DNA from 2 places in the Bradyrhizobium genosp. P genome. Region 1 is predicted to be linked to the other one. Evidence: riboswitches for the same ligand, from Rfam matches in the RefSeq annotation. Region 1 holds a riboswitch; the other holds the start of a gene.
The links. Region 1 has a riboswitch for S-adenosylmethionine ahead of metX (homoserine O-acetyltransferase MetX). Riboswitches for the same ligand answer to the same signal wherever they lie in the genome.

Region 1 (5,181 bases):
TGGTCGCCGCACCGGTTTAGTCCTTCACTTCGCTGCGCCCCGGCTCAGCAGGAACACGCCCTGCTCGCCGAACATGTTCCAGACCCACCAGGGCAAATTCAGCGGCACCGGGCGGCCGTAAAGGTCGAGCGCGACCGCGCGCTCCATCTTGACGTTGATCTCGTCGCAGAGCTGCACGAAATCCTTGATGGTGCAGAAATGGATGTTCGGCGTGTCATACCAGGTCGCCGGCAGGTTCTCGGTCCGCGGCATCTGGCCGCCGATCAGAAGCTGTAGTCGCATCTTCCAGAAGCCGAAATTCGGGAACGAGACGATGGCGCGCTGGCCGATGCGCAGCAGGTTTTCCAGCACCACTTTCGGCTGCCGCGTCGCCTGCAGCGTTTGCGACAGGATCACATAATCGAAGGCGTCGTCGGGATAGTTGACGAGGTCAGTGTCGGCGTCGCCCTGCACCACCGCCAACCCCTTGGCGACGCAGTGATTGACGCCCTCGCGCGACAATTCGATGCCACGGCCATCGATGCCGCGGGTCTCCAGCAACTGCAGCAATTCACCGTCGGCGCAGCCGACGTCAAGCACGCGTGAGCCCGCGCGAACCATGTCGGCGACCAGCAGGTGATCGGTGCGATAATTTCCGGTCCGCTCGGGCGCTACACCCTGCAATGGCAATGTTTGCTGGATGTTCATGACTGGCCGCCGCCACCTTTAAGTCCGCGCGCCTCGCCCGCTGATTGCAAGAAGGCCCGGGCGATATCGAGGAATTCGGGCACATCGAGCAGGAAGGCGTCATGGCCGCGATCGGTCTCGATCTCGGCGAACGAGACCCGCGCACTCGACGCATTGAGCGCGTGGACCAGCGCGCGCGATTCCGAGGTCGGAAACAGCCAGTCGCTGGTGAACGACACCACGCAGAAACGCGTCTTGATACCGGCAAATGCTTTCGCCAACGCACCATCGTGATCGGCGCCGATGTCGAAATAATCCATCCCGCGGGTCAGATAGAGATAGCTGTTGGCATCGAAGCGCTCGACAAAGGACGAACCCTGGTAGCGCAGATAGCTCTCGACCTGGAAATCGGCGTCGAAGGAGAAGGTCGGCAGCTCGCGGTCCTGCATCCGCCGTCCGAACTTGCGATGCAGTGCGGCGTCCGACAGATAGGTGATGTGCGCCGCCATCCGCGCCACCGCGAGCCCGCGATGCGGATGCGTGCCCTCATCGACATAGCGGCCGCCACGCCAGTCCGGATCGGCCATCACGGCCTGCCGTCCCAGTTCATGGAACGCGATGTTCTGCGCCGAATGCCGTGTCGAGCAGGCAATCGCGAGCGTCGCGAACACGCGCTCGGGATAAGCCGCGGTCCATTGCAATGCCTGCATGCCGCCCATCGAGCCGCCGACCACGCAGAACAGCGTGGTGATGCCGAGGCGATCGATCAGCATCGCCTGCGCGCGCACCATGTCGGGGATCGTGATCACAGGGAAGTCGAGACCCCACACTTTCCCAGTCGCGGGGTTGACCGAGGCCGGCCCGGTCGAGCCCAGGCAGCCGCCGATCACGTTGGAGCAGATGATGAAATACTTGCCCGGATCGAGCGGCTTGCCGACGCCGACCATGGTGTCCCACCAACCGGCCTTGCCGGTGACGGGATGGATATTGTTGACGTGCTGATCGCCGGTCAGCGCATGGCAGATCAGGATCGCATTGGAGCGATCGGCGTTCAGCTCGCCATAGGCCTGATAGGCAATCTGGAATGGCGCGAGATCGACGCCGCAATCGAGCTTCAACGGCTGGTCCATGCCGAACTTCGCCACCAGCGAGGTGGGATGATCGGCCTCATGGGCGCGATCGTCGCTGTGGATCGGAGGGCTCGTTATCGGACGCACGTTGCTCATGTAGGCGACCTCGCCCCCGCGCGGGAGGCCTCGAACGGAATCAGGCCATAAAAAACCCGGCCTGAACAAAAGGTTCGGCCGGGAGCTGATCTGTCCCCGGCCTGTTTAGCGAGTTGTTTAACGTGGCTGCAAGCCGGCCGGCTCAAATGACCACGGAGTCCAACAAAGCTAATCCTCAGCCCGCCCAACGTCAAGGCAGCCCGGCCCGCCTGCATGGTTAACCCGATCGCGCAGGGCTGGGCCGCAAAGGTTTCTCTTTGCTTTCGGCGCCCGTCTTTCCTAATCAGGGGCCTTGTCTGACGCGGCATCGGGCCGCCAGGACGACAAGGTTTTCGAGATGTCCAAGCCGCCCCCATCACCGCCGACCTTGCAGGAGCTGCGCAAGGAGATCGACGCGATCGACGAGCAGGTTCACCGCCTGCTGATGGCGCGCGGCGACATCATCGATCGCCTGATCCGGGTCAAGCAGACCCAGGAGGTCGGCTCGGCGTTCCGTCCGGCGCGCGAGGCCAGCATGATGCGCGGCCTGGTCGAACGCCATCGCGGCATCCTGCCGCTCGACACCATCGAGGGCATCTGGCGCGTCATCATCTCGACGTTCACCTACGTCCAGGCGCCGTTCTCTGTCCATGCCGACGTCTCGGTCGGCGAGCCCGCGATGCGGGACTCGGCGCGGTTTCATTTCGGCTTCGTGGTGCCTTACGTGGCGCATTTCAGCGCGCAGGCCGCGGTCGAAGCGGTGGCGAAATCCAAGGGCGACCTCGCGCTGGTCTCGGCGATCTCCAGTCGCACGCCGTGGTGGAGCGCGCTCGAAGCCGACGGCGCGCCGAAGATCATCGCGCGGCTGCCGTTCCTCGAGCGCGCCGACCATCCCGCCGCGCTGCCGGTGTTCGTGGTTTCGCGCGTCGCCGACGACGCCATGGTCACCGAAGTTCAGATGTGGAGCGTGCGCGTCTCGGGCTGGAACGCCGACGTCGCACGCGCGCTGGCGCCGCTCGCCGAGATCGTCGCCGTGCCCGACACGGCCTTCGACGGCGCGGCCCTTTTGATCTCGGTCGCGAGCCAGAACCGTGAGAACAGCGGCTTCGAGACCATCAAGCTTGCCCTGATCAAGGCCGGCGCTTCGGTCCGCTCGTCGGCCCTCGTCGGCAGCCACGCAACGCGCTATACGGTGCCCACCAACGGGTCCGCCAAAATTTGAAGTAAGCTTTGAAGCAAGATTTGAAGTAATAGCTGACCCGCCTATCCGGAGTTGAAGATGTCCCGCCCCGTGCCGAATCCCGGCATTCTCGATATTGCGCCCTACACGCCCGGCAAGAGCCCGGTGCCGGAGCCGGGCCGCAAGGTGTTCAAGTTGTCCGCCAACGAGACGCCGTTCGGCCCGTCGCCGAAGGCGATGGCCGCCTACAAGCACGCGGTCGACCACCTCGAGGATTATCCGGAAGGCACCTCGCGCGCGCTGCGCGAGGCGATCGGCCGCACCTACGGTCTCGATCCCGACCGCATCATCTGCGGCGCCGGCTCCGACGAGATCCTCAATCTGCTCGCGCACACCTATCTCGGCCAGGGCGACGAGGCGATCTCGACCACCCACGGCTTCCTGGTCTACCCGATCGCGACCATGGCGAACGGGGCGAAGAACGTCGTCGCGGCCGAAGCCAATTTCACAGCTGATGTCGATGCGATCCTCAAGGCGGTGACACCGCGCACCAAGCTCGTGTGGCTCGCCAACCCGAACAATCCGACCGGCACCTATCTGCCGTTCGACGAGGTCAAGCGGCTGCAAGCCGGCTTGCCGTCGCATGTGGTGCTGGTGCTCGACGCCGCCTATGCCGATTACGTCTCGCGCAACGACTATCAGATGGGCATCGAGCTGGTGGCGACCACCGAGAACACGGTGGTGACGCACACCTTCTCGAAGATCCACGGACTTGCCGCGCTCCGCATCGGCTGGATGTTCGGTCCAGCGCATATCGTCGATGCCTGTAACCGCATTCGTGGTCCCTTCAACGTCTCGGCGCCGGCGATGCTGGCGGCGGCGGCGGCGATCGAGGACTCCGCGCACGTGCGGATGTCCAAGGTCCACACCGAGACCTCGCGCAACTGGCTGACCGAAGAGATCGGCAAGCTCGGACTGAAGGTGACGCCGAGCGTTGCGAATTTCGTGCTGATCCACTTCCCGACCGAGACCGGCAAGACCGCCGCGGAGGCCGACGCCTATCTGACCAGGCGCGGCCTCGTGCTGCGGGCGCTTGCCAATTACAAGCTGCCGCATGCGCTGCGCATGACGATCGGCACCGAGGAGGCCAACCGCCTCGTGGTCGACGGCCTGCGCGACTTCCTGGCCGGAAAGTGACCGTAGACGTGACCACGGCTCCCATCTTCCAACGCGTCGCGCTGATCGGCTTCGGCCTGATCGGCGGCTCGATCGCGCGCGGCGCCCGCGCGCAGGGACTGGTCGGCGAGATCGTGACCACCGCACGCTCGGAGAAGACGCGCGCGCGCGTCGCCGAGCTCGGCATCGTCGATCAGGTGGTCGCGACCAACGCGGAGGCCGTGAAAGACGCCGATCTCGTCATCCTCTGCATTCCCGTCGGTGCTTGCGGTCCGGTCGCGGCCGAGATCGCTGAATACCTCAAGCCGGGCGCGATCATTTCCGACGTCGGCTCGGTGAAAGGCGCCGTCGTCAAGGAGATGGCGCCGCATCTGCCCGATGGCGTGCACTTCGTGCCGGCGCATCCCGTCGCCGGCACCGAGCACTCCGGGCCGGATTCCGGTTTCGCCGAACTCTTCATCAACCGCTGGTGCATCCTGACGCCGCCCGAGGGGACCGATCCCGCCGCCACCGACCGGCTGCGCGCGTTCTGGGCGGCGCTCGGCGCCAGGGTCGAGATCATGACGCCGGACCATCATGATCTCGTGCTCGCGATCACCAGCCATCTGCCGCATCTGATCGCCTACACCATCGTCGGCACCGCCGACGAACTCGCGCAGGTGACGGAATCGGAAGTCATCAAATTCTCCGCCGGCGGCTTCCGCGATTTCACGCGCATCGCAGCCTCGGATCCGACGATGTGGCGCGACGTGTTCCTCGCAAACAAGGACGCCGTGTTGGAGATGCTCGGCACCTTCACCGAGGATCTCGCAAAACTCACCCGCGCGATCCGCCGCGGTGACGGTGAGGCGCTGTTCGATCACTTCACCCGCACCCGCGCGATTCGCCGCGGCATCGTCGAGATCGGCCAGGACTCGGCCGCGCCCGATTTCGGCCGCCCGCACGCCAATCTGG
Region 2 (5,181 bases), 190 kb from region 1:
GCAACGTCGGCCATCAGCTTCCAGCCCTGTTGGCGGATTTCGAACTGCCCCTCGGAACAGCTGATCCCGGCGATATCGTCCTGTGACTCGAAGAGCACGCGCAAGAACGCGGCAAATTCCGTCGCGCGGCCACGGCTACCGCCAAGCGCCTTCGCAACCTCGTCGAAATACTGCATGCCGATCAGCTTGCCCGTCAGATGCAGCAGATAGCGCGCATCCTCCGGACCGAACACCTGCACAAGCACGGGTGCCGCAGTCTTCACATATTCCATCGCGTAGTTGCGATAGGCTTTTTCGAGCCGCGGCTTCGGCCAGCTGTCGACCGGCAGCGCCGGCGCAGTGTTCGGATCGAACAGCGGCGCCTCCAGATGGCGCGCAAAGACCAGCCGCTGGTCGAGTTCGAGCGGCCGATCATATTCGCAGTAGTAGCCTTCAAGCCCGTCCTGTCCGTCGACGCTCTGTTTGGTGCAGACGAAGCCAAGCCTGAGATCGCCGAGCGCGGCACCATTGTTGGCGTGCCAGCCGCGCAGCATCGCGCGCGAGACTTCGCCGGGCACACCGCAGATCGCGGTGCCCTTCCAGATCCAGCGCGGCGGCGGATAGCGGATCCAGGCCTTGCGGTCGGTCTCGACCATGTATTCGACGTGCACGCCGCCGATCCAGTTCGAGAGATAGTGATATTGCGCAGCCGCGACCGCCGGTGGCAGGCCTTCAAGGCCAAGCTTCTTGAGCCCGGGCAGGAAGCGCTCCTGCTGCTGGCGGCGAAACACCCGGAAAACAAACTCAGCAGCATCGGCCGTGCCCCGCCGTGTCACCACGGTGAGGATGAGGCCGGTGAAGAAGGCATGGTAGAGATCGGCGAGACTGCGCCATTTCAGCCATTGCGCCTCGCGCGCGTCCTGCTCTCCGGTCATGCTCGTTCCCGATTGTTGTTTTGCCGGAGTGTGTCATCGCCACAGAGGCAGCGCAACCAAACACACATTCGGTGTCATCGCCCGACTTGATCGGGCGATCCAGTATTCCAGAGGCAGATGTTATCTATTGAGAGGCTGCGGCGTACTGGATTCCCCGCTTTCGCGGGGAATGACAACGGAGGGAATTATCGCTAGACGCGGAAATGTTTAGAGAGCTTCAAGCCCTGCGCCTGGTAGTTGGAGCCGATGCGCTGGCCGTACATGGCGTCGGGTCGCTCGAGCATGCGCTCATAGACGAGACGGCCGACGATCTGGCCGTGCTCGAGGATAAATGGCACTTCGCGCGAACGGACTTCGAGCACCGCGCGCGCCCCCTTGCCGCCGGCGCCGGCATAGCCGAAGCCGGGATCGAAGAAGCCGGCATAATGGACGCGGAATTCGCCGACCAGCGGATCAAACGGCACCATCTCGGCGGCATAATCCGGCGGTACCTGCACCGCTTCCTTTGATGCCAGGATGTAGAACTCGCCGGGATCGAGAATCAGGCTGCCGTCGGCGCGCGCCTTGATCGGCTCCCAGAAATCGTCGACGGCGTAGCCGGCGCGCCGGTCGACATCGACCACGCCGGTGTGGCGCTTGGCGCGGTAGCCGACGAAGCCGTTCGAATTCTCGCCGGAGAGATCGACCGAGAGCGCCACGCCCTGCACGAGGTCGGCATCATCGATATCGACCAGCCGCTCGGCCGCATGCAGCGCGTCGAGCTCGTCTGCGTCGAGAACGGCATCGCCGATTCGGAAGCGCACCTGGCTCAGCCGCGAGCCCTCGCGCAGCAGCACGGGAAAGGTCTTCGGGCTGATCTCGGCGTAGAGCGGGCCGTGATAGCCGGCACCGATCATGTCGAAGCGGCGGGTGCCGTCGGCAATCACGCGGGTGAAGACGTCGAGCCGGCCGGTCGAGCTTTTCGGGTTGGCAGCGGCAACGATCTCCGGCGGCAGCGCGAGGCTTTCCAGCAGCGGGACGATGTAGACGCAATTGGTCTCCAGCACCGCGCCATCGGACAGATCGATCTCGTGCAGTTTCAACTGGTCGATGCGCTCCGCGACGGTGGCATCCGGCCCGGGCAGGAAGCTCGCGCGCACGCGGTAGGCGATATCGCCGAGACGCAGATCGAGGCTCGCCGGCTGGATCTGGCTCTCGACAAACGGGTACGCGGGCAGAATGAGGCCAGCCTCCGCCATCTCCGCAATCATGCGATCGGGCAGGATTCCGTTGGATTCATCTTCCAGCGTGAACGACACGGCGCGGTCCCTCGGGATGGCCCAAATCATACCCTGGGCGGCCATCCAGGCCCCAAAATATGGGCTTTTACGAGTTATCCGATGACCGCCTTGACGGAAAGGGCGCGAGGGAATATCAGCAGCACTTATCCCGTGGTGATTTGAGCCGGCCGGCTTGCAGCCACGTTAAATAAATCGCTAAACAGGCCGGGGACAGTGTGATCCCGGCTTGTGGAGCTTGCTCCAGGCCGGTTTTTTTGTGGCCGTTTTCTCGAGGAAACCGGTCGCGTTGGAGGTCACATGTCTGAATCTAAGGTTACCGCCCGCTATCGTCCCGAAACCCGCCTCGTCCATGGCGGCACACTGCGCTCGCAATTCGGCGAGACGTCGGAAGCGCTGTTTCTCACCCAAGGCTACGTCTACGACAGCGCGGAGCAGTGCGAGGCGCGCTTCAAGGGTCAGGATCCAGGCTTCATCTATTCGCGCTATTCCAATCCGACGATTGCGATGTTCGAGAACCGCATGATCGAACTGGAAGGCGCGGAGGCCGCGCGCTCGACCGCGACCGGCATGGCTGCGGTGACTACCGCGATCCTTGCGCCGTTAAAGGCCGGCGATCATCTGGTCGCCTCGAAAGCCCTGTTCGGCTCATGCCTTTACGTGGTGCAGGACCTGTTGCCGCGCTACGGCATCGAAACCACGCTGGTTGACGGTCTCGATCTCGACCAATGGCAGCGCGCATTGCGGCCGAACACCAAATCCTTCTTCCTGGAGAGCCCGACCAATCCGACGCTCGACGTGCTCGATATCGCGGCGATTGCCAGGATTGCGCACAGCGGCGGTGCACGGTTGATCGTCGACAACGTGTTCGCAACGCCGATCTGGCAAAGCCCGCTTTCGCTCGGCGCCGACGTCGTCGTCTATTCCGCGACCAAGCATATCGACGGCCAGGGCCGCTGCCTCGGCGGCGTCATCCTGTCGTCGGAAGCGTTCATCGCCGAGCACATCCACAATTACATGCGCCAGACCGGGCCATCGCTCTCACCGTTCAACGCCTGGGTGTTGCTGAAGGGACTGGAGACACTCGGCATTCGCGTCAAGGCGCAGACCGAGAGCGCGGCCAAGATTGCAGACGTGCTGGCGAACCATCCGAAGATCACGCGCCTGGTCTATCCCGGCCGCGCCGACCATCCGCAGGCCGAGACGGTCAAGAAGCAGATGCGCGCCGGTTCGACGCTGGTCGGCTTCGAGGTGAAGGGCGGCAAGGCTGGCGCCTTCCGCTGCCTCAACGCGTTGAAGATCGCGCGCATTTCCAACAATCTCGGCGACTCCAAGAGCCTGGTCACGCATCCCGCAACCACGACGCATCAGCGCCTGGCGCCGGAAGCCCGCGCCGAGCTCGGCATCAGCGAAGGCTTCATCCGCTTCTCAGCAGGCCTGGAGCACGCCGACGACCTGATCGAGGATATCGATCAGGCACTGGCGAAGGTCTGAGGCTGGCGTAGAAACTCCGAAGCGAGCTGAACTCCCTCTCCAGCTTGCGGGGGAGGGCTGGGGTTGGGGCTCTCTCCGCGAGTCACATCGCGGAGAGAGCCCCCACCCGCCGCGCTTTGGCGCGCAAGAGCGCTGCCGAGCACGTCGGCCTCCCCCGCAAGCGGGAGAGGCGAAGTGAAGTCAGCTGTTACGTCGCCGCCGTTGTGACGCCGCCGTCGATCACGATGGTCTGGCCGGTCATGAAGGTCGAGGCGTCGGAAGCCAGATAGGCGACCGCGCCTGCGATCTCGTCGGGCTCGCCGATGCGGCGCAGCGGCGTGGACGCGGTGCGGCGCTTCAGGTTCTCCGGATCTTCCCACAGCGCGCGAGCGAAATCGGTCTTCACCAGGCCCGGCGCCACGCAATTGACGCGCACGCCTTTCGGGCCCCACTCGCCGGCGAGGCTGCGGCACAACGCAAAATCCGCCGCCTTGGAGATGCCGTAGGCGCCGATCACGGTCGAGCCGCGCAGGCCGCCGATCGAGGAGATGATCACGACCGAGCCCTTGCCGCGTTCGGCCATCTGCGGAACCGCGAGCGCACAGAGCCAGATGTTGCTCTTGACGTTCGAGCCCATGATCTTGTCGAACGCCTCGTCCTTGATGTCGAGCAGCGGGCCGTAATAGGGGTTTACCGCGGCGTTGCAGACCAGGGTGTCGATCTTGCCGTAATGCTTGATCGTGCCCGAGACCAGCGCCTCGACCTCCTCGCGGCGCGAGATGTTGCAGGGGATGACAATCGCATCGCCACCATTGCTGTTGATTCCGTCGGCGACCTCCTTGCAGGCGTCCGCCTTACGCGAGGAGATCACGACCTTGGCGCCGAGCTTTGCCAGCAGTTCGGCGGAGGAACGGCCAATGCCGCGGCTCGAGCCGGTGACGACGGCGACGGTGCCTGTGAGATCGAACGGGGTGTTTTTCATTGTTGTTGTCTCCCTGACTTTTACAAAGACTCGTCATGCGCGGGCTTGACCCCCGCATCCATCCTCCCAGGAGCGACGGGTTGCCGGGTCAAGCCCGGCAACGACAGATCAACCCAACAGCCCGCCACCCTCGCTGACGCGGCGGAGGTGGTAGTCGGTGTCGCCGAGCGTGTTCTCGATCATGGTCAGCCGCTTGAAGTAATGGCCGATCTTGGCCTCCATGGTCATGCCGATGCCGCCATGGAGCTGGATCGACTGCTGGCCTACGAACTTCAGCGACTTGCCGATCTGCACCTTGGCCGCGGCGACCGAGTTGGCGCGCTCCTTTGCGTTGTCGAAGTCCGACGCCATGGTCGCAAGCATCGACATGCTGCGGGCCTGCTCCAGCGCCACGAACATGTCGGCGGCGCGGTGTTGCAGGCTCTGGAACGAGCCGATCGCAACGCCGAACTGCTTTCGCGTCTTGATGTATTCGACGGTCTCCTTCAGCGACTCGTCCATCGCACCGACCGCCTCGGCGCAGATCGCGGTACGG

Region 2: it holds a riboswitch for S-adenosylmethionine, as region 1 does, so the genes downstream of both, ACP2YO_RS45585 (O-succinylhomoserine sulfhydrylase) here and metX (homoserine O-acetyltransferase MetX) in region 1, are expected to answer to the same signal.

What each region holds. Positions count from the first base shown of each region.
Region 1 is NZ_CP188195.1:9,295,498-9,300,678, forward strand. Features, by position in the region: gene ACP2YO_RS44675 (alpha/beta fold hydrolase) at 1-20, shown strand, start outside; gene metW (methionine biosynthesis protein MetW) at 25-687, opposite strand; gene metX (homoserine O-acetyltransferase MetX) at 684-1,892, opposite strand; SAM riboswitch at 1,977-2,056, opposite strand; gene ACP2YO_RS44690 (chorismate mutase) at 2,230-3,093, shown strand; gene hisC (histidinol-phosphate transaminase) at 3,151-4,248, shown strand; gene ACP2YO_RS44700 (prephenate/arogenate dehydrogenase family protein) at 4,257-5,181, shown strand, end outside.
Region 2 is NZ_CP188195.1:9,482,642-9,487,822, forward strand. Features, by position in the region: gene ACP2YO_RS45575 (hypothetical protein) at 1-914, opposite strand, end outside; gene ACP2YO_RS45580 (2'-deoxycytidine 5'-triphosphate deaminase) at 1,106-2,242, opposite strand; SAM riboswitch at 2,335-2,414, shown strand; gene ACP2YO_RS45585 (O-succinylhomoserine sulfhydrylase) at 2,492-3,685, shown strand; gene ACP2YO_RS45590 (SDR family NAD(P)-dependent oxidoreductase) at 3,873-4,646, opposite strand; gene pimD (pimeloyl-CoA dehydrogenase small subunit) at 4,755-5,181, opposite strand, start outside.